3 regions of the Phytobacter palmae genome follow, and region 3 is predicted to be linked to each of the others. Evidence: predicted binding sites of a transcription regulator. Region 3 holds the regulator's gene; each other region holds the start of a gene.

Region 1 (10,371 bases), on a different contig from region 3:
CAATGCCACTAACGGTATTGAACCGCCGCGCGGTCATGTGAGCATCAAGGCATCGAAAGACGGTATTCTGCGCCAGGTGGTGCCGGATTATGAACTGCTGAAAGATAATTATGAGTTGCTGTGGGAGATGCCGAACAATGACGGCTATCTGCAACTGGTTGGCATCATGCAGAAATTTATCGACCAGTCGATCTCTGCAAATACCAACTACGACCCGTCACGTTTCCCGTCAGGAAAAGTGCCGATGCAGCAACTGCTGAAAGACTTGCTTACCGCCTATAAATTTGGCGTGAAGACCCTGTACTATCAAAACACCCGTGACGGTGCGGAAGATGCGCAGGATGATCTGGTGCCGTCCATTCAGGATGATGGCTGCGAAAGCGGCGCATGTAAGATCTAAGCACTTCGCCGGGTGGCGCTGCGCTTACCCGGCCTACGGTTTTGTAGGCCCGGCAAACGCAGTGCCGCCGGGCAATAAAATCTCAACAGGACTCACCGCAATGGCATATACCACCTTTTCACAAACGAAAAACGACCAGCTCAAAGAGCCGATGTTCTTCGGCCAGCCGGTCAACGTGGCGCGCTACGATCAGCAAAAATATGACATCTTCGAAAAGCTGATTGAAAAGCAACTCTCCTTTTTCTGGCGTCCGGAAGAAGTTGACGTTTCCCGCGACCGAATTGATTATCAGGCATTGCCGGAACATGAAAAACACATTTTCATCAGCAACCTGAAATACCAGACCCTACTGGACTCTATTCAGGGGCGCAGTCCGAACGTGGCGCTGTTGCCACTGATTTCGATCCCGGAACTGGAAACCTGGGTTGAAACCTGGGCGTTTTCAGAAACGATCCATTCGCGCTCTTACACCCACATCATCCGTAATATCGTCAACGATCCGGCGGTGGTATTTGACGATATCGTCACCAACGAGCAGATCCAGAAACGTGCCGAGGGCATCTCTGCCTATTACGATGAGCTGATTGAACTGACCAGCTACTGGCATTTACTGGGCGAGGGTACCCACACCGTCAACGGCAAAACCGTGACCGTGAACCTGCGAGAGCTGAAAAAGAAACTGTATCTGTGCCTGATGAGCGTTAACGCGCTGGAAGCTATCCGCTTCTACGTCAGCTTTGCCTGCTCTTTCGCCTTCGCGGAGCGCGAACTGATGGAAGGCAACGCCAAAATCATCCGTCTGATTGCGCGTGATGAAGCACTGCATCTGACCGGTACTCAGCACATGCTGAACCTACTGCGTTCGGGTAGCGATGATCCGGAAATGGCGGAGATTGCCGAAGAGTGCAAACAAGAGTGCTATGACCTGTTCGTCCAGGCGGCTCAGCAGGAGAAAGAATGGGCAGAATATCTGTTCCGCGATGGCTCCATGATCGGCCTGAATAAAGATATCCTCTGGCAGTATATTGAGTACATCACCAATATTCGCATGCAGGCGGTCGGCCTGGATTTACCGTTCCAGACCCGCTCTAACCCGATTCCGTGGATTAATACCTGGCTGGTCTCCGATAATGTACAGGTTGCTCCGCAGGAAGTAGAGGTCAGCTCTTATCTGGTCGGTCAGATCGATGCTGAGGTCGATACCGACGACCTGAGTAACTTCCAGCTCTGATGACACGCGTAACCTTGCGTCTGACGGGCACACAGGTGTTGTGCCAGGAAGAACACCCTTCTCTGCTGGTGGCGCTGGAGTCAAACCGCGTGACGGTGGAATACCAGTGCCGGGAAGGTTATTGCGGCTCCTGCCGCTGTCGCCTGGTTGCAGGCCAGGTCGACTGGCTGACCGAGCCGCTGGCGTTTATCCAGCCTGACGAAATCTTACCCTGCTGCTGCAAAGCAAAAGGGGATATTGAGATTGAAATGTAAAAGGGCCGCACGCGGCCCTTTTTATTTTCTTACCGGCGCTTAGCCGCGACCTGTGCATGATGTTTGCGTTCGCCCATCATCACCACAATCAGCAAGAGCACCGCCAGAATGCTGCCGCCAATCATTACCATAAAACCGCCGTCCCAGCCGAAAAAATCGACGGTGTAACCGACAATCGCGCTGGCCGCCACCGACCCGCCAAGATAGCCGAATAAACCGGTGAAACCCGCTGCCGTACCGGCCGCTTTTTTCGGCGCCAGTTCAAGGGCGTGCAGACCAATCAGCATCACCGGGCCATAAATCAGGAAGCCAATAACAATCATACATACCATGTCTATCGTCGGATTGCCCGCCGGGTTTAACCAGTAGATGATCGTGGCAATGGTGACCAGCGTCATAAAGAAGACGCCTGTAGCACCACGGTTACCTTTGAACACTTTGTCAGACATCCAGCCGCAAATCAGCGTACCGGGGATCCCGGCATATTCGTAAAAGAAATAGGCCCAGGAGGATTTATCCAGCGCGAAATGCTTCACTTCTTTCAGGTAGGTTGGTGACCAGTCCAGAATGCCGTAGCGCAGCAGATAAACGAATACGTTGGCGATAGCGATATACCAGAGCAGACGGTTCGGGAAGACGTACTGCATAAAGATTTGCTTTGCCGTCAGCTCCTCTTCCGCCTTTTCACTGTAATCGTCCGGATAGTCGTTTTTATACTCCTCAATCGGCGGTAAGCCGCAGGACTGGGGAGTATCGCGCATCATGGCGAATGCGAAGATAGCCACAATGATTGCTCCAAACGCAGGCATATACAGCGCCGCCCGCCAGTCGTTAAACCATGCCATACCCAGCAGGAACAACAACGGGGGAATACCGCCGCCCACGTTGTGCGCGCAGTTCCATACAGACACTATCCTGCCACGCTCTTTTTGCGACCACCAGTGCACCATGGTACGTCCGCACGGAGGCCATCCCATTCCCTGGAACCAACCACACATGAACAGCAGCACAAACATAATGGCAATGCTCGAAGTCGCCCACGGGACAAATCCCATGAACAACATGACTGCCGCCGCCAGAATCAGCCCGGCGGGCAGAAAGACACGCGGATTCGAACGATCCGATACCGACCCCATGATGAATTTTGAAAAGCCATAGGCAATGGAGATCCCCGAGAGAGCAAAGCCTAAATCACCACGCGAAAAACCCTGTTCTACGAGGTAAGGCATGGCCAGCGCAAAGTTTTTGCGCACCAGATAATAGGCCGCATAGCCAAAGAAAATACCCAGAAAAATCTGCCAGCGCAGACGACGATAAACCGGGTCAATGCGTTCTTCAGGAAGCCTTTCTCGGTGAGATTCAGGCCGGAAAATACTCAACATAATACGCCTCCGTGGCAGGGTTTTATCATTATAAGTAACTGCAATGAGTGAAAACGAAACCGTAATTTCGTTTGAAACGGTTTTAGCCAGCAAATTCTAGCGACAAAAGGCGATTTGTCGCACCTTATGTTACATATTTATGACAAAGCTCCACTTTCAGACATAAAACCGCCCCTGTTATTTTCGTTTTTTGCTCGAATATGCGCGATATCAAACAATCCACAGCAACAGTGTGGCTAAATGTTTCCATGGAATCCCGCTCGGAAGACGAAAAAATGGGTAACTCAAACGACTACGATGTCATTATCATCGGCGGTGGCGCGACCGGGGCAGGTATCGCCCGCGACTGTGCATTGCGCGGCCTGCGCGTGGTGCTGCTTGAACGCCATGACATTGCGACAGGTGCCACTGGCCGCAATCACGGTTTATTGCACAGCGGTGCACGTTATGCAGTGACTGATAACGAATCCGCCCGGGAATGTATTGCAGAAAACCAAATCCTCAAGCGTATCGCTCGCCACTGTATTGAGCCTACAGACGGCCTGTTTATCACCCTGCCGGAAGACGATCTGGCTTACCAGCCAGTCTTTATTGACGCCTGCCAGCGCGCAGGGATTAACGCGCAGGCCATTACACCAGAAGAAGCGCGGCGTATGGAACCCAGCGTCAACCCGGCACTGACTGGCGCCGTGCGCGTTCCCGACGGCACCGTGGATCCTTTTCGCCTGACCGCCAGCAATATGCTGGACGCGCGTGAACATGGCGCCACTATCCTGACAGGCCATGAAGTCTGCGGCTTAGTTCGTCAGGGCGACAGGGTCACCGGCGTACAATTGATGAACCCGCAAACACATGAACTTTATCACCTGCATGCTCCTGTCGTTGTTAATGCCGCCGGGATCTGGGGCCAGCGCATCGCAGAATATGCGGATTTACGAATCCGAATGTTCCCGGCCAAAGGCGCCCTTCTGATTCTTGACCATCGCATCAACCAGCATGTGATAAACCGCTGCCGTAAGCCGGCAGATGCCGACATCCTCGTGCCTGGCGATACCATTTCCCTGATCGGCACCACCTCCACTCATATCGACTATAAGGATATTGATAACATTCGGGTGACGCCCGAAGAGGTCGATATTCTGCTGCGTGAAGGGGAAAAGCTGGCGCCAGTGATGGCGCAAACCCGTATCCTGCGTGCCTATGCGGGCGTCCGTCCTTTGGTTGCCAGCGACGATGACCCGACAGGACGTAACGTCAGTCGCGGCATTGTGCTGCTCGATCACGCCCAGCGGGACGGAATGGAAGGTTTTATCACTATTACCGGCGGCAAACTGATGACCTACCGTCTGATGGCGGAATGGGCCACTGATGCCGTCTGCCGCAAGCTCGGTCACAGCACCCCCTGTACCACAGCGACAACGCCATTACCTGGCTCACAACAGCCGACAGAACAGGCGCTGAAAAAAATAATCTCACTGCCGGTGCCGCTACGCGGCTCGGCCATTTATCGCCATGGCGATCGCACACCAGCCTCATTAGGCAGCGATCGCCACAGCCGTAGTCTGGTATGCGAATGCGAAGCCGTCACCGCCGGGGAAGTCCAGTACACCGTTGAAAATCTTAATGTTAACTCCCTGCTCGATCTACGCCGCCGTACCCGCGTGGGCATGGGCACCTGTCAGGGTGAGTTGTGCGCCTGTCGCGCAGCAGGCTTGTTGCACAGCATGCGAGTAACCAATGAAACGGAATCTCTTAGCCAACTTTCAGCGTTCCTGAATGAGCGCTGGAAAGGCATCAAACCTGTCGCCTGGGGTGATGCGCTACGAGAAAGTGAATTTACACGTTGGGTCTATCAAGGACTGTGCGGGCTGGAAAAGGAGCCAACTGATGAAATTTGATACGGTTATAATCGGCGGCGGCCTCGCCGGATTACTCTGCGGCATCCGGCTGAGCGAAAATGGCCAACGCTGTGCTATTGTCAGCCGCGGTCAAAGCGCACTCAACTTCTCCTCCGGCTCACTGGATTTACTCTCCCGCCTGCCGGACGGGCAACCGGTCAGCGACCTCATCGCCGGGGTGGATGCGTTACAGCGTATGCAAAGCGAACATCCTTATGCTCTGCTGGGCGGTGAAAGGGTACGCCACTATGCAAAAATGACCCAGACCATGCTGGCAGATTGCGGCCTGGCACTAAAAGGTGACGCAGACACACCGCATATGCGCGTCACCCCGCTGGGTACCTTTCGTCAGGCCTGGTTAAGCCCCGATGAAATTCCTCTCCAGCCGACAAAAGATATGACCATCGGGGTTGTCGGCATTTCTGGGTTTCTCGATTTCCAGCCGCAGCTGGCTGCCGCGTCACTGAGAAAACATGGCATGAATGCGAACGCAGAAGAGATAACGCTGCCAGTGTTGGATCGCGTGCGCGATAACCCAAGTGAATTTCGCGCCGTCAATGTCGCTCGCGTACTGGATATGGCTGAGAATTTTGACGAGATGTACCGCGCCTTACTACCGTTAAGCCGTCAGTACGATGTGCTCTACTTCCCGGCCTGTATTGGCCTGCAGGACAGCACCGTCTTTACGCGCCTCAATCAGCAACTCTCCTGCCCACTGCATTTGCTGCCCACCCTGCCACCATCGGTTCCCGGCACCCGTATGCAATCACGCCTGCAGCAACGCTTTATCCAGAGCGGAGGTACATGGATGCCCGGAGACGAGGTAATACGGGCCGATGTGGAAAAGGGTCGCGTGACACAACTGTGGACACGCAAGCACGAGGATATTCCGCTCCGTCCCCGCCATGTGGTGCTCGCCAGCGGCAGTTTTTTCAGTAACGGTTTGATTGCCGAACGCGATCGCGTCCGGGAAGCCATTTTTGACCTCGACGTTTTACAAAGCCCCGGACGGGAGAGCTGGTATCGCGACAATGTTTTTGATGCCCAGCCGTGGCAACAGTTTGGCGCTATCACTGACGAAACGCTACGCGCTAAGCGCCAGGGCACAACACTGGAGAACCTGTATGTAGTGGGCTCTGTATTAGGCGGTTTTGATGCCGTTGCCCAGGGGTGCGGTGGCGGCGTTTGTGCGGTTACCGCGCTGTATGCCGCAGAACAAATTTGTGCCCGGGGAGAGCTAAAATGACAACAACTCAGTTTGAAAGCTGTATCAAATGCACCGTTTGCACTACGGTCTGCCCGGTCAGTGCGGTAAATCCGTCCTACCCTGGCCCGAAACAGGCGGGGCCCGATGGCGAGCGTTTACGTCTAAAAGATCCGGCACTGTTTGATGAGGCGCTGAAATACTGCACCAACTGTAAACGGTGTGAAACTGCCTGTCCTTCCGGGGTGAAGATTGGCGATATTATTCAGCGTGCGCGTTCGCAATATGCCGTCAATCCGCCTTCACTGCGTAATGCCATACTGAGCCATACGGATTTGATGGGGTCGTTATCCACCCCATTCGCACCGCTGGTTAATACCGCCACGTCGCTCAAGCCTGTTCGCCAGTTGCTTGATAAAGCGCTGAAAATCGATCATCACCGGACACTGCCAAAATATTCCCATGGCACGTTTCGCCGCTGGTATCGCTCCGTTGCCGACAGGCAAAAAGCGTTTGACCAACAGGTGGCGTTTTTTCATGGCTGCTATGTGAATTACAACCATCCGCAATTGGGTAAAGATTTGCTGCAGGTGCTGAACGCGATGGGGATCGGTGTGCAACTGCTACGCCAGGAAAAATGCTGCGGGGTGCCGCTGATCGCCAATGGTTATTTTGCCAAAGCGAAAAAGCAGGCGGAATTTAATATTCGGGCGTTGCAGCAGAGCATCACAGGAGACGGCATTCCGGTGATTGCCACCTCTTCAACCTGTACCTTCACTCTGCGGGATGAATATCCGCATTTGCTGGACGTGGATAATCATCATTTACGTCCGCACATTGACCTGGCAACGCGTTGGATCTGGCGCAAGCTGGAAGAAGGCAATACGCTCAAACTCAAAGAATTACCGTTGAAAGTGGTTTATCACACACCGTGCCATATGGAGAAAATGGGCTGGACGCACTACACCCTGGATCTGCTGCGACGGATCCCCGGGCTGGAACTTAACGTGCTGGAGTCACGTTGCTGCGGGATTGCGGGGACGTATGGCTTTAAGCGGGAAAACTACCCTACCTCGCAGGCAATTGGCGAACCGCTATTCCGCCAGATTGAGGCCAGCGGCGCGGATTTGGTCATCACAGATTGTGAAACCTGTAAATGGCAGGTAGAAATGTCCACCAGCCTTCGCTGTGAACACCCTATCACCCTACTGGCGCAGGCGCTGCGTTAAAGATTTCGCCCGCCGGCATCCTCCCGGCGGGCGAATAGTTAATAACTGCCCTTCGCTGCAGCGGCAGACGGTACAGACCGTTTAAACATCGCTAAACGTTCATCCAACGCACCGGTATATAACATGGTGTCGACACCAACTGCCACGAAATTAGCCCCCCACTCAAGAACTTTCTTTGCCATCAGAGGATCGACCGCCAGAAAACCCGCCGCCTTCCCTGCATCACGAATTTGCTTAATGGCCTGCTGAATGGCACGTTGTACTTCCGGATGACCACTGTTGTCAGGATAGCCCAACGAGGCGGAGAGGTCGGCAGGGCCGATAAATACGCCGTCGATACCATCAACATGCAAAATGGCGTCAAGATTATCCAGCGCCAGTTTGCTTTCAACCTGAATCAACAAAGACAGCTCTTCATTGGCGCGGGCCATATAATTATCAACCCGGCCCCACCGCGCAGCGCGCGCGACACTCGCCCCCACTCCACGAACGCCTTGCGGCGGGTAGCGCGTGGCAGCCACAATATCCTGTGCCTGTTCCGCACTCTCTACCATGGGAATTAACAAGGTACGGGCACCAATATCGAGCACTTGTTTGATAAGAACACGGCTCCCCTCAACGGGCCGAATGACGGCCTGGCTGGTATAAGGGGCAATGGCCTGCAACTGCTGATAGAGATCCTGAATAGTATTCGGCGCATGTTCGCCATCAATCAATAACCAGTCATACCCGCAGGTCGCCGCAATCTCAGCCATATACGACGTGGTGGAACTTAACCACAGACCAATCTGCGTTTCGCCTTTTAGCAGGCCCGCCTTGAACGGATTGGATAAAATCGGATCCATTGTCATTTCACTTCCTTTTTGTCATGAATGAACGCTGTTTGAGTGGGAGACAGAATGTCTGACATTCAGCGTTAAAATGAGCAGCGCACCGGCAATTGCCACGCCGGCAAGGGTCAGAAGCCCGGCAGCACCGCTGGCAAACAGGGTTTCGGCTTTGACACGGATGATCGGGGCCAAAAATCCGCCAACCGCGCCGAATAAATTCACAAAACCAATGCCCGCAGCCAGCGCCGTTCCGGACAGAAGCTGCGTTGGCATGGTCCAGAAAACCGGTTGCACGGCAATAAATCCCACCGCCGCAACGCATAAGGCCAGAATGGCCAGCACGGGAGATACCAGGCCGGAAACGCCAATGCCAATACCCGCCGCTAACAGTGTCAGCGCAGCGATGTTACGTCTTTCCCCCGTCTTGTCGGAATAACGAGGAATAAGCCAGGTACCAAACAGGGCGGCAACCCAGGGGATAGCAGTAACGACAGAGGCGGTGAATCCCACTTTTGTTCCCAGCAACGCGGCCACCTGCGTCGGCAGGAAAAAGATCAATCCATACACCGCGACCTGAATAGTCAGATAAATGAAAGCCAGCTGCCATACCCGTCCATTACGCAGGGCATCGGTCAGACGTGAGGTCACTTTACTTTCCTCTTCGCTGGCCAGCTGAGTCTCAAGAACACCCTTCTCTTGCGGCGTGAGGAAGCGGGCCTGGGCTGGCGTATCATCCAGCCAGAAGAAGGTAAAGATCCCAGCGGAGACAGCAAGCAGACCTTCAATCAAAAACATCCAGAACCACCCCGGATGTCCCATAAAGCCATGCATTTCAAGCAATGCGCCGGACAGCGGCGAACCCAGCGTCAAGGCTAATGGCGCCCCCATGTAAAAAAGTCCCATGATGCTGGCGCGATTGCGCTGTGGGAACCACTGAGAGGTGAGGTAAATCATGCCAGGGAAGAAACCTGCTTCTGCTGCCCCCAGAAGGGTGCGTACAAGCAGAAACCGGGCTTCGGTATCAGCCCAGGCCATCGCCGCAGAGAGAAATCCCCATAACAGGGTGGTCCCCCCAATCCAGTAGCGTGCGCCGAACTTGCGCATCAATAAATTAGCCGGTACGCCGAGGAAGGCGTACACCACAAAAAAGATCCCCGCCCCCAATGCATAAGCCTCGTTGCTCAGGCCGGTGTCTATCTGATACGTCTCTTTTGCAAAACCGATATTGGAACGATCAAGAAATGCCAGGACGTATAACATCAACATAAAGGGGATTAAACGGGCGCGGTTTTTCTTTACCACGCTATCCAATAAGCTGGTATTCATTGTAATGACCTCATGTAGGGCTGCGCCGCGTAGTGACGGCGCGACGCGGAGGAATTAGTGGTTATACGGGCGCTTTAAATTGCAGTTGCGATTAAGTTCGACACCAAAGCCCGGTTTATCCAGAACACGCTTATGGATACGTCCATTCACTGGCACTGGTTCATCCACCAGGATGGGGTCAAATTGCGGACGCAGCGTAGAGCAGTCGGGGCTGGTCATTAAAAACTCACTGAATGGCGTATTAGTAAAGGTAATCACCGCGTGATGGGAATAAACCGAAGAACCATGTGGCACGACAAGTTGTCCGCGCGCTTTTGCGATTGCGGCGATCTCAACCAGCGTCGTTAAGCCACCGCACCAGCCGACATCAGGCTGCATGATATCAATCCCGGTTTCCGAAAGCGTACGAAACGATTGCAGCGTACCGTGATGCTCACCGCTGGTAACCATCATTCCGGCAGGTGCGTTACGTTTCAGTTCGCGATATCCCTCATATTGCTGTGGTGGCAGACACTCTTCGATCCATTTCAGATTATAAGGAGCGCAGGCATGGGCCAGTTTTGTTGCATAGTTAACATCCTGGCTCATCCAGCAATCCAGCATAAGCCAGAAATCTT
Region 2 (10,371 bases), on a different contig from region 3:
GCGCAGAACATTTGATGTTCTGAAACGGAGGCCTGGCCTGGCATGAACACTTTGTTTAAGCGCACAGCGTTGGCTGGTCTGTTATTAGTAACAGGCCAGGTTTTCGCGGTGGAAGATATTACCCGTGCCGATCAAATTCCGGTATTAAAGGAAGAGGCTCAGCACGCGACGGTGAGTGAACGAGTGACTTCGCGGTTTACCCGTTCTCACTACCGTCAATTCGATTTGGATCAGGCCTTTTCGGCAAAGATCTTTGATCGTTACCTCAATTTGCTGGACTACAGCCATAATGTGCTTCTGGCCAGCGACGTTGCTCAATTTGCGCAGAAAAAAACGTTACTAGGTGATGAGCTCCGCACCGGTAAACTCGATGTTTTCTACGATCTCTACAACCTTGCGCAAAAACGCCGTTTCGAACGCTACCAGTACGCACTGAAAGTGCTGGAGCGCCCGATGGACTTTTCAGGCAACGACACGTTCAACCTTGACCGCAGTAAAGCGCCGTGGCCAAAGGATGAGTCAGAGCTTAACGCCCTTTGGGATAGCAAAGTCAAATATGACGAGTTAAGCCTCAAGCTCACCGGTAAAGATGACAAAGAGATCCGCGACACCCTGACGCGTCGCTACAAATTCGCTATTCGTCGGCTGGTGCAAACGAACAGTGAAGATGTGTTCTCACTGGCGATGACCTCTTTTGCCCGCGAAATTGATCCGCATACTAACTATCTCTCGCCACGCAATACTGAGCAGTTCAATACCGAGATGAGCCTTTCTCTGGAAGGTATTGGTGCCGTTCTGCAGATGGATGACGACTACACCGTTATCAATTCGATGGTGGCGGGTGGTCCGGCGGCGAAGAGCAAAGCTATCAGCGTTGGCGATCGTATCGTTGGGGTCGGGCAGACGGGCCAGAATATGGTCGATGTCATTGGCTGGCGTCTCGATGATGTTGTTGCGCTGATCAAAGGTCCGAAAGGCAGCAAAGTTCGCCTTGAAATTTTGCCTGCGGGTAAAGGAACGAAGACGCGGATTGTGACGCTGACCCGTGAGCGTATTCGTCTGGAAGACCGTGCGGTAAAAATGTCGGTCAAAACGGTCGGCAAGGAAAAAGTTGGCGTCCTGGATATTCCTGGCTTCTATGTGGGTCTGACGGATGACGTCAAGGTTCAGTTGCAGAAGCTGGAAAAACAGAACGTGAGCAGCGTCGTGATTGATCTGCGCACGAACGGTGGCGGAGCATTAACGGAAGCCGTTTCCCTTTCCGGCCTGTTTATTCCTTCAGGTCCGGTGGTTCAGGTTCGTGACAATAATGGCAAAGTCCGTGAAGACAGCGATACCGACGGCGTGGTGTATTATAAAGGCCCGCTGGTGGTGCTGGTCGATCGCTTCAGTGCCTCGGCATCGGAAATATTTGCTGCTGCGATGCAGGATTATGGACGTGCATTGATCGTCGGTGAGCCAACCTTTGGTAAAGGCACCGTTCAGCAGTATCGCTCGCTGAACCGTATTTACGACCAGATGTTGCGTCCGGAATGGCCCGCGCTGGGTTCAGTGCAGTACACCATCCAGAAGTTCTATCGTGTTAATGGTGGCAGTACACAGCGGAAAGGCGTCACGCCGGACATTATTATGCCGACGGGTACGCAAGTGACGGAAACCGGCGAGAAGTTTGAAGATAACGCATTGCCGTGGGATAGCATCAATGCGGCCAACTTTACGAAGTATGGTGATATGAAGCCATTTGGCCCGCAACTGCTGCAGGAACATGATGAGCGTATTGCGAAGGACCCGGAATTCCAGTACATCATGAAGGACATTGCTCGCTTCAATGCCCTGAAAGATAAGAAGAATATCGTGTCACTGAACTATGCGCAGCGTGAAAAAGAGAACGCCGAAGACGATGCTATTCGTCTCAGTCGCCTCAACGATCGATTCAAACGTGAAGGCAAACCGCAGCTGAAAAAACTGGAAGATCTGCCGAAAGATTACCAGGAGCCGGATCCTTATCTGGATGAGACCGTCCATATAGCTCTGGACCTTGCCCATCTTGAAAAAGATACCCCCGCGGCTGACCCCGCTCCCGCAAAATAACCTTCTGACAGGCACAAGAAATTGTGCCTGTTTTTTTAACAAGCTCCAGATGGCGTAAGCATTGTGCTACAAAATGTAAAGTTGTGTCTTTCTGGTGACTTACGGCGTTCTGGTGCTTGAAAATAGCCGGATTAACCATACGATGTGGGTAATCGCATAGTGCGTTTTGTTAATTAGAGGTTAAAAGAAAATTATGATGCGTATCGCGCTCTTCCTGTTGACTAACCTTGCCGTCATGCTGGTGTTCGGCCTGGTGCTTAGCCTGACGGGCATTCAGTCGAGCAGCGTGCAGGGATTGTTGATTATGGCGCTGCTGTTTGGTTTTGGCGGCTCTTTTGTTTCACTGCTGATGTCGAAATGGATGGCACTGAAATCCGTAGGCGGTGAGGTTATCGAACAACCACGTAACGACATGGAACGTTGGTTAATGAACACGGTTGCGAATCAGTCTCGTCAGGCCGGTATCGCCATGCCGCAGGTGGCAATCTACCATGCGCCGGATATCAACGCATTCGCGACAGGTGCCCGCCGTGATGCTTCGCTGGTCGCCGTCAGTACCGGTCTTTTGCAGAATATGAGCCGTGATGAAGCCGAAGCGGTTATTGCGCATGAAATTAGTCACATCGCCAATGGCGATATGGTCACGATGACCCTGATTCAGGGGGTGGTGAACACCTTCGTTATTTTCATCTCGCGCATTCTCGCGCAGATTGCATCAGGTTTTCTTAGCGGCAACCGCGATGACGGCGAAGAGAGCAACGGTAACCCGTTAATCTACCTCGCTGTAGCTACCGTGCTGGAACTGGTTTTTGGTATTCTGGCCAGCATCATCACGATGTGGTTCTCACGTCACCGTGAATTCCATGCTGATGCGGGTTCTGCGAAACTCGTTGGCCGTGAAAAGATGATTGCTGCGCTCCAGCGCCTGAAAACCAGCTATGAGCCGCAGGAAGCCAGCAGCATGATGGCATTTTGCATCAACGGTAAGTCTAAATCGTTAAGTGAACTGTTTATGACTCACCCCCCACTCGACAAACGTATCGAAGCGCTGCGTAGCGGGGCTTATCTCAAATAAGGCGTGAGCCTGAAATGAAGAAGCGCGTCATATGACGCGCTTTTTTTATGCAGCGCGCGGCTGTGTGATCCGCAAGCCGCTGATGATTGCAGCGAGGGTTGCCAGTATGCCTGCGAGCAGAAGTGATGTATGCGTACCGCTTTTATCAAACAGGTTGAAGAGTAACGCCACCAGTGCCGCGCCGGAACTCTGTCCTAACAGGCGCGCGGTACCCAGCATGCCACTGGCGCCACCGCTACGCTGACGCGGTGCGGAGCTGATGATCGTATGGTTATTGGGTGACTGGAACAGACCAAATCCTGCCCCGCAAAGGGCCATTCGCCAGATAATATCCACATCGGCAGGCGCTGCTGGCAGCATCGCGAGCGCAAACAGGCCGCACGCCATCATAGCCAGTCCCAGCGCCCCCAGCAGCCCGGCATGAACACGTTCAATCAGATAACCAGCCAGTGGCGCCATCACCATGGTGGCTAATGGCCACGGCGTTAACAGCAGACCGGTTTCCACTTCGCTGCGTCCAAGTATCGATTGCATAAAGAAGGGCAGGGAAACAAGGGCCAGCATTTGTGCGCAAAAAGAGCAGATTGACGTACAAATCGATAATGAGAACAGTGGAATACGCAACAGGTCGATGGGTAACAGAGGTACCGACAAACGCAGTTGTCGACGGACAAAAAAGGTGCCGATCACCAGCATGCCCGTAATTTCAGCGACTACCAGCGTAATGGATTGCCCCTGGGCAAATCCGCTCATCGCGGTTATAAGTAAACCAAACGTTAACGCGTTCATCACCGCACTGGGAAGATCAAATTTCGGCATCGCACTGCGTGAGCCATTAGCGGGTAAATAACGCAATGCCAGTACCAGCGAGAGTATTCCCAGAGGCACATTAATCAAAAACAGCCACTGCCAGGAGGCGACAGAGAGAATCGCAGCGGCAATTGTCGGGCCTGCTGCCGAAGAGACAGCTACCACGAAAGAGTTGATTCCCATTCCACGCCCTAACTGACGCTGTGGGTAAATCAGGCGTATTAATGCGGTATTCACGCTCATCAGCGCCGCGCCGCCGAAACCCTGGGCGACACGGGCAAGCGTCAGCGTGAGTAACGAATCTGACAGTGCGCAAAGCAGAGAAGTAAGAGTAAAGAGCACAAGTCCACACTGGTAGACACGACGGTAGCCGAACATATCGCCGAGGAATGACAGGGTCAGCAACGAGATGACAATCGCTATCTGGTAGGCATTAACGACCCAAATTGAACTGGCCGGTGATGCATGCAGGTCCCGTGCAATAGTCGGTAGTGCAACATTAGCAATGGCACCGTCGAGCACGGCCATAGTAATGCCAATAACAATCGTTAATATTGCGCCGTAGCGCTGTGGAACCGGTAAGCCGTCTGGGGTGGATTTATTCATGAGAAAAGCTGGGTTTTGCTTGTTCAATGATTTGTATAATGATTCTATCATCCGTATTTCGGTTTTATATCGCAGATTTGTAACGAAGTTGCGAAACTCGGATTGCGACGGGCAGGCGAGAAATTTATAATAAAAACCTATTCTGATTTTTATAAAACACGGGCGATGAGGTGACTAATGGCTATTGCAGATTTGGATAAGCAGCCAGATTCTGTGTCTTCTGTACTGAAGGTATTTGGCATTCTGCAGGCGCTTGGCGAAGAACGTGAGATTGGGATCACCGAACTTTCGCAGCGCGTCATGATGTCTAAAAGCACCGTATATCGCTTTTTGCAGACGATGAAATCACTGGGTTATGTTGCTCAGGAAGGGGAGTCGGAGAAGTACTCTCTCACCCTTAAACTGTTCGAACTCGGTGCACGCGCGTTGCAAAACGTCGATCTGATCCGCAGTGCCGATATTCAGATGCGTGAACTCTCTCGACTCACCAAAGAGACTATCCACCTGGGCGCGTTGGACGAAGACAGCATTGTCTATATCCACAAAATCGACTCTATGTATAACCTGCGCATGTATTCACGCATTGGCCGCCGCAACCCGCTCTATAGCACTGCGATTGGTAAAGTATTACTTGCGTGGCGTGACAAGGAAGAGGTTATGCAGATCCTTGAGGGGGTAGAGTACAAACGCAGCACCGAGCGCACCATTACCAGTACCGAGGATCTGTTGCCGATGCTCGATATTGTCCGTCAGCAGGGCTATGGCGAAGATAATGAAGAGCAGGAAGAAGGCTTACGTTGCATTGGTGTGCCAGTATTTGACCGTTTCGGCGTCGTCATTGCCGGGCTGAGTATCTCCTTTCCGACGCTGCGTTTCTCCGAGGAACGTCTGCATGAGTATGTCAGTATGCTCCACCATGCTGCGCGTAAGATTTCTGAACAGATGGGTTATAACGATTATCCGTTCTGAGTGTGAAAACGCCGCCTTGATGGCGGCGTTTGTTTACCCATTATCGACAACAGTTTCGCTTTTGCGTAGTACCGGGCATTGCGTAAGTCCGATAATACCGCTGCTTGAGTGAACATATTGTGCTGTGCTGACGCCCCGGGCCGTCAGGTATTTACACTGTAATCCCAGACCTGCGGCATTTTCATGGCTGCCAACCAGCACGCCATATCCACTTAGCAAAATACCAACCCAGACCAGTGCCACGACAATAATTGCCCGAATAAGTGTGCGCATCATCATTCCTTGCGTTTGGATACTGTTTTCAGGCTATCGCTTTGACGGAAGACCGCACACCCGAGCATTCCTAAAAACTCCGATTAGAGATACAGTTAGTCGCGGTTTAAGTAACTAATGCTAACCTGGTAACATAAAGTGGAGTATCGGAGAGTGGAGTGAAAAAGTTTAGATGGCTAATACTGATCGCCGTACTGGTGGTCTGCCTGTTGCTCTGGACTCAAATGCTAAATGTGATGTGCGACCAGGATGTTCAGTTTTTCAGCGGCATTTGCGTCATCAATAAATATATCCCCTGGTAGGGGCTTTTTTGTCGTTAATGATTTCCTTCCGTCTTACCAGTGGTAAAATGTACCTCTTTGGTTGAGGTGGTAAAATGAACGAATTAATGAGTTCAGGCGCGTTTAATATTGCGTCTTTTGTTGTTTCGGTGGTGGTGTTGCTGGTCGGGTTGGTGCTGTGGTTCTTTATCAATCGTGCAAGTTCGCGGACTAATGAGCAGATCGAATTGCTCGAAGCATTGTTAGATCAGCAAAAGCGTCAGAACGCGTTGCTGCGTCGCTTGTGCGAATCTAACGAGCCGGAAAAAGAGATTACCCCGGCACCGGTCGTTGAAGAAGAAGGCAAAGGCGATGAATTTATCCGTCTGGTAGCAGAGCGTTAAATTTGCAGAGGTGAGGGGCGTTATGGCGCGTAAAAATCTCTGGTTTAATGCCGCGTTCCCTCACCATCGTCCCGATGGTTTTACTAATCTCACCCCCGGCGGTCATGCGTCTGGCGATGTAAAACGTTGGCGGCAGGAGCGCAAAGCCGCAGGCTTACCGCGTCCGCCTGCCGGGGGGTATGCCAGTTTTACTGCGCAGTGGTGGCAGCATGCAGAAATTAATGGTGACGATGACAGGGTCTGGTGGTTAGGTCACTCGTCAATACTGCTACGCCTGATGGGGCAGTACATTTTGACCGACCCGGTTTTCTCTGACCGGGCGTCGCCCCTACGTTTTGCCGGCCCACGGCGACGAACACCGCCTGCGTTAGCCATTTCCGAACTACCTTCGCTCGATACCATTGTTATCTCGCACAATCACTACGATCATCTTGACGCCAGAACAATGCGCGCGCTTATACAACATTTTCAACAGGTAGCGATTTTTGTACCCCTCGGCCTGGGAAACTGGTGCCGTCGTTTGGGCGCGCGAAATGTGACAGAACTCGACTGGTGGCAAAGCATTGTCTTTCAGGGGCTTGTGTATACGGCTGTGCCCGCGCAGCACTGGAGTATGCGTACACCCTGGGATCGTAATTGCGCCTTGTGGTGTGGCTGGGTGATCGAGAGTAGCGCGCAACGCTTCTGGTTCCCCGGCGATACCGGTTACAGCGAAGAATTACTGTCCATCCCACAGCGTCTGGGGCCGCTAAGCCTGGCAGCGCTCCCTATTGGTGCATACGCTCCTCGTTGGTTCATGGCCTACAACCATATGGATCCGCAACAGGCAGTAACCTTATGGCTGCAGTTGGGTAAACCTCTGTCGTTTCCTGTTCACTGGGGTGTTTTCGAACTGGCGGATGAATCACTGGATGAGCCGCTGCGCGAGTTGGATAATGCATTAAGCGAAACGGCAGATGACATTACGAACTTCACCACACTGAAAATTGGCCAGTATTTATCTTTGCAAAATAGAGGCGAGTAGCACTGGTACTAATTTATTATTTAGAACAAGTTAAATACTTTTTATTTTTATCGAAACGTTTTTATTGCCTTTTTATGAGGCACTGTCATCAGACTTTCATTATTTTGGTGCACACTCCTGCTTAATTGCACAACAAATATTCGATGGTAAACCAACACATTTGATTAGTTGCGCGAGCGGGCATTTCATAGCTTCATGATTTGCGAAAAATGGCATAGCTATGCGTTAATGCTGCTAGTGATATAAGGTATGCCGTAATATTTTTATCCCGCTACGTGGACGAATGGAACTCATTGAGCTATGGTAAAAAAGATGGGTTATCAACGCGGGCCAGAAGGCGGGCTGCCTGTCGTAACGAGGTTATCTTCTTTGCATAAATCTGCATTGGTTGTATTGATAACCTTAGAATTTGTGCGACGGATCCAGGCCTTTTTAAAAATGGCTTGCCATAATTTACGTTGTGTGTGATAACACGTTTTGGGTCAAACGAGGTACAGTTCTGTTTATGTGTGGCATTTTCAGTAAAGAAGTCCTGAGTAAACACGATATCGTTGAATACCGCTTCTCTGCCGAACCTTATATTAGTGCCTCAAGCAGTAATGTCTCAGTTTTATCTCAGTTAATGCCTACGGGCGAAGTATATACATTAAGGAATATTGCAAATGGCAAAGATTAAAGGTCAAGTTAAGTGGTTCAACGAGTCCAAAGGTTTTGGTTTCATTACTCCTGCTGATGGCAGCAAAGATGTGTTCGTACACTTCTCTGCAATCCAGGGTAACGGCTTCAAAACTCTGGCCGAAGGCCAGAACGTTGAGTTTGAAATTCAGGACGGCCAGAAAGGCCCGGCAGCTGTTAACGTAACTGCTATCTAATTTCAAATCCACTGGTACTTGAGACGCTACCGGCGTATCAATGTCAGCGAAAAGCCTCGCCATTGTGCGGGGCTTTTTAATTTCTGCTTCGCATTCCCCGATGCGACGAATGGCGGTAAACTTGCGTCCTTTAAAGAGTTCCGGAGTTGCCATGCCCTTTTGTTGCCCACTTTGTCACGCCCCCTTAACGCGTTCCGAACAGAGTTTTTCCTGCCCACAACGCCATCAGTTCGACATAGCGAAAGAAGGGTACGTCAATTTACTGCCGGTGCAGCACAAACGTTCGCGGGATCCGGGTGACAGCGCGGAAATGATGCAGGCGCGCCGTGCGTTTCTTGATGCCGGACACTATCAGCCGCTGCGTGATGCGATTGCGTCAGAGCTACAGATGCGCCTGCCTGCGCAGGCAGAGGCGATACTGGACATTGGCTGTGGGGAAGGGTATTACACTCAGGCTTTTGCCGGTGTAGCGCAGCGTAAAGAAGCCCGGATGTTTGGACTCGATGTTTCAAAAGCGGCCATACGTGCAGCCGCAAAACGTTATTCTGAGGTGATGTTTTGCGTTGCCTCCAGCCATCGCCTGCCTTTCCAGGATGACAGCATTGACGCTATCGTACGTATTTACGCGCCCTGCAAAGCAGAGGAACTGTTACGTGTAGTAAAACCGGGTGGATGGGTTATCACCGCAGCGCCTGGGCCGCGCCATTTGATGGAGCTGAAAGGGCTGATTTACCGCGAAGTGCAGTTACATGCACCTGATACTGGCGAGATAGAGGGGTTTCGTGTCGCAGAGCAGCAATCACTGAGCTACGAGATGGAGTTAACGGGTGCAGAGGCTGCCGCGTTACTACAAATGACGCCCTTTGCCTGGCGGGCAAAACCGGATGTCCGGGAAACCCTGGCAGCGCAAGAGCGCTTTATCTGTCAGACAGACTTTACCCTGCATTGTCTGCAACGCGTTGATTAAGCCGAGAAGTGTGTCCAAAGGATCTCAATGCCGATCCCGATTAGCACTATACCGCCAAGAATCTCCGCCCGTTTGCCCAGCAGCGGGCCTATATAACGACCAATCATCATGCCGAGGGTGGACATCACCAGGGTGGCGCAACCGATCGCCAGGGCGGTTGACAGAATATTCACCTGCAAGAATGCCAGACCAACCCCTACGGCCATCGCATCAAGGCTGGTCGCAATCGCGGTAGTGACCAACAGCCAGAAGCCGTGGCGACATGGCGCTTCCCCGGCGTCATCGGCATCTGCGCGAAAACCCTCCAGCACCATTCTGCCGCCCAGGAAGATCAGCAAGATAAAGGCAATCCAGTGATTCCACTCCAGCACAAATTGGCTGGCAAGCATTCCCAGTCCCCAGCCTATAAGTGGCGTCAGTGTTTCGATAGCGCCAAAAATCAGGCCGGTACGCAGGGCTTCGGAGAATTTGGGTTTATGCAGTGTCGCCCCTTTACCGATTGATGCTGCGAAGGCATCCATCGACATGCCAAAGGCGAGGAGAAGGGTGGCGGATAAATTCATGCGAGCGTCCTGACCGGGAGTTCCATATAACACACCACTGCCCCCAGTAAACAGCAGTTGATGTGTCAATGGTCTCGCCTGACCGGATAAATCACAGTCCGTACGTGCCACGTTTTGCAACGAGTATGTTGACACGTACATTTCCAGTAAATGGAAATCGGCTACTCCCCAACGACGGGCGCAACCTTAACATATTTTGAGAATATAAAACAATAACAGAGAATTATTAATTCATTTGCCAATTGATAACGATTAACATTTAGATTCATAAGTGAATATGACGTTAAAAAGTTGAGAAAGCTACCGGGCGAAATATAGCAAAGGCTATAATTGTGCTTATTTAATATACATCGGCGAGTTGTGATTTTTACTCATAATTTATTGAATTTTAATGAGTAATTTATATATCTTCTCCAGATCGTCAATATTTTTAACCCGAATAAGCAAGCGCCTTTGT
Region 3 (10,371 bases):
CGCAGCAGTGCCAGCGTGTCTTCCGCTTTTTTCGCGCTGGCACAGTCCACCATAATGAGCCCATTCACGGTATCAATCCACATCATGGTCTGGCTAAATCGACTGAAGGCGCGCGGCAGCAACGAGTGCAGTACTTCGTCTTTCAGGGAATCTTTTTCGGTTTTCTTCAGCTTGCGGCCCTGGTCGGCCTCAAGACGGGAAATTTTGGCTTCCAGCGCCTGTTTAATTACCGGAGCAGGCAGAATTTTCTCTTCTTTGCGCGCGCAGATAATAATCTGACCGTTTGCAGTGTGGGTCAGCGCATCACTGTGTGAACCCATCGGTGGAACCCACCCGGTTTTCGCCATATCCTGACTACCGCACGGGGTAAACGATAGTGGGGCAAGCTGTTTTTCCATCTCTTCCGCCCGCAGCGCCACATCGCGGCTGAGACGGTATACCATTAAATTTTTGAACCACAGCATGATATTTTCCACGGTCTAGTCGTTAATTGCAGCGGGCATGATAACCAATTGTCGCCACGCTTGCATGTGAATGCGTTGTCCAACTATGAGGAGCATTATGTGCGTATTGGTATCGATTTAGGCGGCACAAAAACGGAAATCATTGCGCTCAGCGATAGCGGCGACGAGCTGTTTCGCCATCGTCAGCCGACGCCGCGTGATTATCATCTGACTCTTGATCTGCTGACCTCGCTGGTGGCATTGACTGAGAAAGAAACCGGGCAAACGGGCACAGTTGGTATGGGGATCCCCGGCTCGATTTCTCCCTATACGGGCGTGGTAAAAAATGCCAACTCAACCTGGCTCAACGGCAAGCCGTTCGATAAAGATTTAAGTCAGCGTTTAAACCGGGAAGTTCGGCTGGCCAATGACGCTAACTGTCTGGCCGTTTCTGAGGCTGTTGATGGCGCAGCGGCAGGCGCACAGACCGTGTTTGCGGTGATTATCGGTACGGGCTGCGGAGCTGGCCTGGCCTTTAATGGCCGCTCCCATATCGGCGGCAATGGCACGGCGGGTGAGTGGGGGCATAATCCGCTACCATGGATGGATGAAGATGAGCTGCGTTATCGGGAAGAAGTGCCATGCTATTGCGGCAAACAGGGGTGCATCGAAACCTTTATCTCTGGTACCGGCTTTGGCACCGATTATCAGCGCTTAAGTGGGCATGCGCTCAAAGGCAATGAAATTATTCGTCTGGTGGAAGAACAGGACCCGCTGGCTGAGCTTGCGCTCAGCCGCTACGAACTACGCCTGGCGAAGTCGCTGGCCCATGTGGTGAATATTCTCGACCCGGATGTGATTGTGCTCGGCGGCGGGATGAGCAATGTCGAACGCCTTTATAAAACCGTGCCGAATCTGGTGAAAAACTGGGTATTCGGCGGCGAGTGTGAAACCCCGATTCGCAAAGCGCTGCACGGGGATTCCAGCGGCGTACGCGGCGCAGCATGGCTGTGGCCGCAGGCGTAAATAAAGGATTTCCCCGGTGGCTTTGCGCTTACCGGGGCTACAAAGCCGTAGCCCGGATAAGGCGCCTGCGCCGCATCCGGGTTTTTGCGGTTACGCGTGCGGTACTGAAAACGTGCTATCCAGCTTGCTGTAGCCCAGGCCATTAATTTTCCTGACCTTAATCTGCACCGGAATTCGCTCCTTCATTGCCTCCACGTGACTGATCACGCCGATGGTTTTCCCGCTGGCGTTCAGCGCGTCGAGAGCATCCAGCGCGGTATCCAGTGTTTCGCTGTCCAGTGTGCCGAAACCTTCATCCAGGAACAGCGAATCGATGCGGGTTTTATGGCTGACCAGATCCGACAGCGCCAGTGCCAGCGCAAGGCTTACCAGGAAGCTCTCACCACCGGAAAGCGTGCGGGTATCACGTATCGCATCAGCCTGCCAGGTATCAACGACCTCCAGCTCCAGCGCCTCGCTGACTTTACGTTTAAGCAGATAGCGCCCGTGCAGGCGATTCAACTGATTGTTGGCCAGCCACACCAGATTATCGAGGGTTAACCCCTGGGCGAATTTACGGAACTTATCCCCTTCTTTTGAACCAATCAGCGCGTTCAGATGCCCCCAGTCGTCGCAGCGCAATGCCGCACGTTCAATGTCCAGCATCAGCGCCTGCAGACGCTGGCGGTTGTCCGCATCCTGTTTTAGTTGCTGACGGCACTCCCCCTGGCGGGTGGTATTCTCGCGTAGCTGGCGCGCCAGCAATGTCAGCGCTTCACGGGACTTTTCAGTATCAGTATCGTCACTCAGGGCGGCGGGAGGCTGCGCGGTATGTGTGGCTAATGCCTGTTCAGCGCTGGCGACCAGTGCCTGTGCCTGCTGCTCGTCACTGTCGAGACGCTGACGAAGCTGCTCAAGGCGCGTGCGCTCGTCGTCGCTCAACAGCGCATCCAGAAAGGCCTGCTGATCGGCAAATTCACTGTTTGCCAGCGCATCGGCAAACTGTTTCTCCAGCTCTGCCAGACGTTCCGTCTCATGCCTTAGCTGCTGTTGCAGCGTTTGCCACTGGCTGTGTAGTGACACGCAATCATTATGTACCTGCCGCCAGTTATCTAAGGCAACGGTTTTTATCTCTGCCGGGACAGCTTCTTCCGGCAGGGTGTCGAGAAGCGGCGTCAGCAGTGCAATCTGCTCGTGCAATGCGCTAAATGCGCTCTGTTTTTCCTGCCAGAGTTCGGCTTCCGCCGTGCGTGCTGCCAGCCATTGTGCCTCTTCACCTTCTGGCGGTAGCGTTAACCCCAGCGGCTCGAGCATGGCGGCCAGACTCGCCCGGCGCGCTTCGGCCGCCTGCTGGTATTGCTGAACTTGCTGACGCAATTCAGTGATCTGGCTTTGTAATGTCAGGCGCTGGCTCAACTGATAGAGCTGATGTTCGTAGGCATCCTGCGCGCTCAGCCAACTGGAGATGTCATGCTGCGGTCGCAGGGTGATGTTCAACGTCAGGCACAGTTCCTGCCACTCGTTTGTCAGCGTTTGCTCCTGCTCCTGAAGGGACTTTGCTTCGCGGTCATCTTTTTCAATACGCTCACTTATCCCTTTCAGCCGTTCACCGAGCGCCACGCCATCTTCTTTTATCTGGCGTACTTCGAGATCCAGCGCATCGCGGCGGGCATGGTTCACACCGGGGACGATAGCCTGATATTCGGCAATCGCAGGGTGCGCCGTCGAACCACAAAGCGGACAAGGATGACCCGGTTGCAGACGGGCACGTTCGGTTTCCAGACTGTGGATGCGGTCTTCCAGCTCACAAAGGGCGCGGATATCCGTCAGCGACTGGTTTTTTTCTTTGTACAGCTCGCGCTTACGCGCCAGCTCGGCAGTCAGTTTTTCCTGCTCAGCTTTGAGTTCGCTCAGGCTTTGCTGACGCTGGGCGAGATGTTTTTGCAGCGGGGCAAAACGTGCATGCAGCGCGGTCAGACGCTGGCGCAGCGGGCGGTTCTGCGCACAGAGCGTCATCGCCGCATTAACCTCGTCGCTGCTCATCTCCAGCGAGACGGTCATCAGGTTACGTAATTTGTGTTCGTTTTGTTGAATGCGTTCCTGCAGAGAATGCCACGGCTTTTTGTCATCTTCCTGCTGGTTTAGCATCGCCCGCCAGCCGGTTAATTCGTTCTGCCAGCGCTGAAAGCGTTTGTTGTCTTCAAGCCACAGCGAGAGCGTTTTTTGCGAGGCCATCAACGCCTGATGCTGGTGTGCGGCGCTCGCGCGAATCTGCGCCCGTAGCGCCAGTTTCGCCTGTAAGCGAGTATTCACTTCTTCATTCTGGCGACGACTGCTGTCCTGCGCTTTGCGTTGATCGAGTAACCGTTCCCAGACGGGCCGCAGTTGCAGGGCTGGTTGCACTCGCGCCAGCCGCGCCAGCTGCGGTTCGGCGGCAACACGTGCCTGCTGTGCCCGTTGCCGGGCTTTTTGTGCCTGGTCACAGGCGGTTTGCAGTTCACCGCTGCGAATAAGCCAGTCCAGTTGCGCCTGCACAATACGCTGCCCGTCTGACAACCGCTGTTCCTCGTCAGTGAGCGCCTGCACACTTGCATTCAGGGATTCCCGCTGCTCATCGGTAAGCAGCACGACGCCCTCGGCCTGCGCCTGCAATTTCTCAAGCTCGATTTTGGCGACTTTATGTTTTTCAAATACATTGGCGGAGATTTGCCCATAGATTTCGGTGCCGGTCAGCTCTTCGAGCAGTTCCGCACGTTCTTTCGGCCTGGCGTTGAGAAACGCGGCGAATTGCCCCTGGGAGAGCAACATTGAGCGGGTGAAACGGCCATAATCCAGCCCGGTTAAGGCAGCGGTTAGCTCCAGTTTATCTTTCACCTTGTCGGCGAGGATCTTGCCGTCCGCACAGCGGGCCAGCTCTACACGTGGAACCTGTAAATTGCCGTCCGGCTGATTACGCGCACGGCTCTGGCTCCAGAACGCGCGATAAGCGACCTCTTTAACTTCAAACTCGACTTCTGCCAGACAATCGGCGGTATCGCGGGTCATCAGATCATTCTGCGATTGCGAAACGGTATTCAGGCGCGGTGTTTCGTGATAGAGCGCCAGGCAGATGGCATCCAGCAGGGTCGTTTTCCCGGCGCCGGTTGGTCCGGTAATGGCAAAAAGGCCGTTACTGGCAAAGGGTTCGGCGGTGAAGTCAATCTTCCACTCACCTTTTAATGAGTTAAGGTTTTTCAGGCGTAGGCTGAGGATTTTCATGCGTCATGCTCCTGATTAAACGAGTGGAGCGTTTCGAAAAAGAGCGACTGCAGGCGGGCAATCTGGACATCATCGAGCTCCTCCTGTGCCAGGCGACGAGCGAAAACCTCTTCCACTTTTAACTCGCTCAAGGTTTCGCGGCGCTCCCCCGCGAGGATGCGCTCCCGCTGTTCGCGGCTGCGGCGAACCAGCAATACCTCCACTGGCAAATCGGCGGTCAATGCCTGAATTTTTCGCTGCATGTCGCTTAGATAATCCTCTGTCGCGATCTCAATATCCAGCCACACGGGGGCGTCGGTTGGGCCGCCGCGCCACTGCTCAAGCTGCTGACGAATCGACGCAAGGTCGCCCTTAATGACCGCCATTTGCTGTGTAACAGGGACTTCCAGCGCTGTCACATCCGCCAGTTTTCCTGCTGCAAATGTCACCAGATTGACATATTTGCTGTTTCCGGTTTCATCGAAGCTTAGGGCGATAGGCGAGCCGCTGTAGCGGATATGCTCGTGTCCGCCTGGCTTTTGCGGACGGTGAATATGGCCAAGCGCGATGTAATCCGCAGGCGGAAAGTTTTGCGCGGGGAAGGCATCCAGCGTACCGATATAGATGTCACGAACGGCGTCACTTTTACTGGCGCCAACGGTGGTCAGATGCCCGCTGGCGATTATCGGCAGCACTCTGTCACCGCGTAATTCGCAGGCGGCCTGGTATTGCTGCTGATAGTAATTGGTGATGGCTTGCAGCAAATGTAGCTGTTTTTCCTGCCCGGAGAGTCCCGCCTGGCTGGTCATGATGTCGCGCGGACGTAAAAAGGGCACCGGGCAGAAAATCGCACCGGGCGAGCCATCACGCAGCGGCAAATAAAAAGGCGCGCTGCCCGCGCTGGCGACAACGGTAGTTTTTAGCCACGCGAGAATATCTTTCGATTCATTAAGGGTGGCTACTGAATCATGATTCCCCGCCAGTACTACCAGATGACACCCCGTTTGCTGCAATTTCACCACAAAACGGTTGTAAAGCTCACGCGCATAGCTGGGTGGGGAGCCAGTATCAAAGATGTCGCCAGCAACAATAATGGCGTCGACCATATGCTCCTCAGCGGTGGCCAGTAGCCAGGTGAGGAAGGCGTCGTGCTCAGCGGCGCGGCTTTTACTGTAGAAGTTCTGACCCAGGTGCCAGTCCGAAGTATGAAGGATGCGCATAGCGGTTCCGTGGCAAAAAAGCGTAAACGCGATTATAACATTCAGGGACACTCGAGCCGCCAGTGAAAGAATTTCCCACTGTCATAAAACAAAGGCTTGGGTCACCTGTTGGTCATTTGTTTCATAAATCTGTCACAAAAGTGACGCATAATGGCGCCGCACTTAGCTGATGACTCAAATTAAACAGGGCAAATTATGGCAAGACGCATTCTGGTCGTAGAAGACGAAGCGCCAATCCGTGAGATGGTGTGCTTCGTGCTCGAACAAAACGGCTTTCAACCTGTCGAAGCGGAAGATTATGACAGCGCGGTGAACCAACTTAATGAACCCTGGCCCGACCTGATTTTGCTCGACTGGATGCTGCCAGGTGGCTCAGGTATTCAGTTCATTAAACACCTCAAGCGTGAAGCGATGACCCGCGATATCCCGGTGATGATGTTGACCGCTCGTGGCGAAGAAGAGGACCGCGTGCGCGGACTTGAGACGGGCGCGGACGATTATATAACTAAGCCCTTTTCGCCGAAGGAGCTGGTGGCACGCATTAAAGCCGTCATGCGCCGTATCTCCCCGATGGCGGTAGAAGAAGTCATTGAAATGCAGGGGCTGAGCCTTGATCCGAGCTCCCACCGTGTGATGACCGGGGAAAATCCCCTCGACATGGGGCCGACGGAGTTTAAGCTACTGCATTTCTTTATGACCCATCCTGAGCGTGTTTATAGCCGCGAACAGCTGCTGAATCATGTCTGGGGAACGAATGTGTATGTAGAAGACCGCACGGTGGATGTTCATATTCGCCGACTGCGTAAAGCGCTGGAACACAGCGGCCACGATCGTATGGTTCAAACCGTTCGCGGCACGGGTTATCGTTTCTCGACCCGTTTCTAAAATCTGAAAGGAGCGTGACGCGTGCTGGAACGGCTGTCATGGAAAAGGCTGGTACTCGAACTCATCCTTTGTTGTCTACCTGCCGCGCTGCTCGGCGCTTTCTTTGGTTATCTGCCCTGGTTTTTACTGGCGGCGGTCACCGGGTTACTGGCCTGGCATTTCTGGAACTTAATGCGTCTTTCCTGGTGGTTGTGGGTCGATAAAAGTATGACTCCTCCACCGGGGACGGGAAGCTGGGAACCGCTGCTTTATGGTCTGCACCAGATGCAGATGCGCAACAAAAAACGCCGTCGCGAGTTGGGTAATCTGATCAAACGTTTTCGTAGCGGCGCAGAGTCGCTACCTGATGCGTTAGTGATGATTACCGAAGAGGGGGCGATTTTCTGGTGTAATGGTCTGGCGCAGCAATTGTTGAATTTACGCTGGCCGGACGATAACGGGCAAAACATCCTCAACCTGCTGCGTTATCCGGAATTTACCCGCTACCTTAAAACGAAAGATTTCGCCCGCCCGCTTAATCTGGTGCTTAACAGTGGTCGCCATCTGGAGATCCGTGTGATGCCCTACAGCGAGCAGCAATTATTGATGGTGGCGCGTGACGTGACGCAAATGCATCAGCTTGAAGGGGCGCGACGTAACTTTTTTGCTAATGTCAGCCACGAGCTGCGCACACCGCTGACAGTATTGCAGGGCTACCTGGAAATGATGCAGGAGCAGACGCTGGAAGGGCCGCCGCGTGATAAGGCGCTGCACACCATGCGTGAGCAGACGTCGCGAATGGAAGGCCTGGTCAAACAGTTACTGACATTATCCAAAATAGAAGCGGCGCCGACGTTACCGCCGAATGAGATTATTGATGTGCCGATGATGCTGCGTGTTGTTGAGCGCGAGGCGCAGACATTAAGCCAAAAGAAACATGAGCTTGAATTCGTCGTCGACAATGGCCTGAAAGTGCTGGGTAATGAGGATCAACTACGCAGCGCGATTTCGAATCTGGTCTATAACGCCGTGAACCATACGCCAGCGGGAACACACATTACCGTGCGCTGGCAGCGCGCGACCTCTGGCGCGCAGTTTATCGTTGAAGATACGGGCCCGGGAATTGGACCTGAACATATTCCACGTCTGACAGAGCGCTTTTACCGGGTCGATAAAGCTCGTTCCCGGCAAACTGGCGGTAGCGGTCTGGGGCTGGCTATCGTAAAGCACGCGCTTAACCATCACGAAAGTAAGCTTGAGATCGACAGTACGCCGGGTAAAGGCACCCGTTTCAGCTTTACCTTGCCTGCACGTCTCGTCGTGAAGAACGCAAGCTGACACCTGAGGTGTCAGCTTTTCTTTCCATTTCTGTCATTGACCCGCTTTTCACTCTTCGTTTTTCCCGAATCTTCAAACGAATTGTATCCATGACTATTTTTTGTTCGCATGATTAGCCATCCGTTTTTCTTATATACAGTATCTTAATCTGGTATCTTTCCTGGAGTTGGTATAACCATCTGGTTTTGCGATCCCTTATTGCCTTTAAACGTTATAAGCGTTTAAATTGCGCCCCGTACGTCGTCAGACCGACTGTATTTGCGTGGTAAATCGAAAAACTATTCTCCGTCACGCAGTGCGGGAAGTGTTTCCCGCTACGTTTTAAGGTTATTTCCGCCCTAATGTTCCGCTGAAATAAGGCGAAAATTTCTACACTTACAACATCACATCCACAGGCAGTAAACGTTTATGACCCATCATTTAAAACCACGAGACATTGTTGCTCTGGGCTTTATGACTTTCGCGTTATTCGTCGGCGCCGGAAACATCATTTTCCCTCCGATGGTTGGTTTGCAGGCGGGCGAGCACGTCTGGACTGCCTCAATTGGCTTTCTGATTACCGCCGTGGGGCTGCCGGTTCTGACCGTTATCGCGCTGGCGAAAGTGGGCGGTGGGGTCGACAGCCTCAGCACGCCGATTGGCAAAGTCGCTGGTGTACTGCTGGCCACCGTCTGTTATCTGGCAGTGGGGCCGCTGTTTGCTACGCCGCGTACCGCGACAGTATCGTTTGAGGTAGGGATTGCGCCACTGACCGGTGAAGGCTCACTGCCGTTGCTGATTTACAGCATTATCTACTTTGCGCTGGTCATTCTGGTGTCGCTCTATCCGGGTAAGTTGCTGGATACCGTCGGGAATTTTCTCGCACCGCTGAAAATTATCGCGCTGATCATTCTCTCCGTCGCAGCTATCATCTGGCCAGCCGGTCCGATTAGCCATGCTATGGATGCCTACCAGCATGCGGCTTTCTCGAACGGTTTTGTGAACGGTTATCTCACCATGGATACGCTGGGCGCGATGGTGTTTGGTATCGTTATCGTTAATGCGGCGCGTTCACGCGGCGTAACGGAAGCCCGTTTGCTGACCCGATATACCGTCTGGGCTGGCCTGATGGCCGGTGTCGGTCTGACGCTGTTGTATCTGGCGCTGTTCCGTCTGGGTTCCGATAGCTCGACGCTGGTGGATCAGTCTGCCAACGGTGCGGCGATTTTGCATGCCTATGTTGCGCATACGTTTGGTGGCGCGGGTAGCCTTCTGCTGGCTGCGCTGATTTTTATCGCCTGCCTGGTAACGGCAGTGGGCCTGACCTGCGCCTGTGCTGAGTTCTTCTCGCAGTATCTGCCGCTCTCTTATCGCGCGCTGGTGTTTATCCTGGGCATCTTCTCCATGGCGGTGTCAAATCTGGGCCTGAGCCATCTTATTCAAATTTCTATTCCAGTGCTGACAATGATTTATCCGCCGTGCATCGCACTTGTGGTGTTAAGCTTCACGCGCTCCTGGTGGCATAATTCGACCCGCGTTATTGCGCCGGCGATGTTTATCAGCCTGGCGTTTGGCGTGCTGGATGGTATCAAAGCGTCTGCGTTTAGCGATATGCTTCCGGCCTGGACTCAGCGGCTGCCGCTGGCGGAGCAGGGGCTGGCCTGGTTGATGCCGACAGTGGTAATGGTGGTTCTGGCTGTGTGCTGGGATCGCGCTGCCGGGCGTCAGGTGACATCCAGCGCCCATTAATTGCATAATAAGGTTTACCAACCACGGGACGTTAAATCCCGTGGTTTTTTGTTTTTTTTAGATCCTGGAACAGGAAACCATGGAAAGTACGAACAAGCTAAAGCGAGGTCTTAGTACCCGGCACATTCGCTTTATGGCCCTGGGGTCGGCGATTGGTACCGGGCTGTTTTACGGTTCCGCTGATGCCATCAAAATGGCCGGGCCAAGCGTATTGCTGGCCTATATCATCGGTGGGGTGGCGGCGTATATCATTATGCGCGCGCTGGGCGAGATGTCAGTGCACAACCCGTCTGCCAGTTCATTTTCCCGTTACGCGCAGGAAAACCTCGGCCCGTTGGCCGGTTATATCACCGGCTGGACCTATTGTTTCGAAATCCTGATTGTGGCGATTGCCGATGTGACGGCTTTTGGCATTTATATGGGCGTCTGGTTTCCCGCCGTACCGCACTGGATCTGGGTGCTCAGCGTGGTGCTGATCATCTGTGCCATCAACCTGATGAGCGTGAAGGTCTTTGGCGAGCTGGAATTCTGGTTCT

What was found. Region 3 encodes PhoB, which activates phosphate uptake and scavenging genes when phosphate is short. Its sites were predicted from a motif close to CTGTCATAAAACTGNCNNAT; they were not measured.
Region 1: glpT (glycerol-3-phosphate transporter) is a predicted target of PhoB. The motif match lies at 3,394-3,413, and genes of this name have one in related genera.
Region 2: kdgR (DNA-binding transcriptional regulator KdgR) is a predicted target of PhoB. The motif match lies at 4,649-4,668, and genes of this name have one in related genera.

What each region holds. Positions count from the first base shown of each region.
Region 1 covers NZ_JBCIVJ010000003.1:303,694-314,064, forward strand. Annotated here, with positions in the region: gene nrdA (class 1a ribonucleoside-diphosphate reductase subunit alpha) at 1-400, shown strand, start outside; gene nrdB (class Ia ribonucleoside-diphosphate reductase subunit beta) at 501-1,631, shown strand; gene yfaE (class I ribonucleotide reductase maintenance protein YfaE) at 1,631-1,885, shown strand; gene glpT (glycerol-3-phosphate transporter) at 1,915-3,267, opposite strand; gene glpA (anaerobic glycerol-3-phosphate dehydrogenase subunit A) at 3,543-5,165, shown strand; gene glpB (glycerol-3-phosphate dehydrogenase subunit GlpB) at 5,155-6,411, shown strand; gene glpC (anaerobic glycerol-3-phosphate dehydrogenase subunit GlpC) at 6,408-7,598, shown strand; gene yfaU (2-keto-3-deoxy-L-rhamnonate aldolase) at 7,637-8,443, opposite strand; gene AAIG39_RS06640 (MFS transporter) at 8,465-9,754, opposite strand; gene rhmD (L-rhamnonate dehydratase) at 9,809-10,371, opposite strand, start outside.
Region 2 covers NZ_JBCIVJ010000006.1:59,695-70,065, reverse strand. Annotated here, with positions in the region: gene proQ (RNA chaperone ProQ) at 1-23, shown strand, start outside; gene prc (carboxy terminal-processing peptidase) at 43-2,091, shown strand; gene htpX (protease HtpX) at 2,285-3,166, shown strand; gene AAIG39_RS09460 (MFS transporter) at 3,212-4,582, opposite strand; gene kdgR (DNA-binding transcriptional regulator KdgR) at 4,760-5,551, shown strand; gene AAIG39_RS09450 (YobH family protein) at 5,585-5,824, opposite strand; gene mgrB (PhoP/PhoQ regulatory lipoprotein MgrB) at 5,983-6,126, shown strand; gene AAIG39_RS09440 (YebO family protein) at 6,201-6,488, shown strand; gene AAIG39_RS09435 (MBL fold metallo-hydrolase) at 6,511-7,512, shown strand; partial or broken gene AAIG39_RS09430 (DUF2627 domain-containing protein) at 8,018-8,162, shown strand; gene cspE (transcription antiterminator/RNA stability regulator CspE) at 8,175-8,384, shown strand; gene rlmA (23S rRNA (guanine(745)-N(1))-methyltransferase) at 8,536-9,351, shown strand; gene mntP (manganese efflux pump MntP) at 9,348-9,914, opposite strand; yybP-ykoY riboswitch at 9,921-10,096, opposite strand; gene AAIG39_RS09410 (DUF986 family protein) at 10,293-10,371, opposite strand, start outside.
Region 3 covers NZ_JBCIVJ010000001.1:464,735-475,105, reverse strand. Annotated here, with positions in the region: gene rdgC (recombination-associated protein RdgC) at 1-464, opposite strand, end outside; gene mak (fructokinase) at 564-1,469, shown strand; gene sbcC (exonuclease subunit SbcC) at 1,560-4,706, opposite strand; gene sbcD (exonuclease subunit SbcD) at 4,703-5,905, opposite strand; gene phoB (phosphate response regulator transcription factor PhoB) at 6,101-6,790, shown strand; gene phoR (phosphate regulon sensor histidine kinase PhoR) at 6,812-8,107, shown strand; gene brnQ (branched-chain amino acid transporter carrier protein BrnQ) at 8,516-9,835, shown strand; gene proY (proline-specific permease ProY) at 9,915-10,371, shown strand, end outside.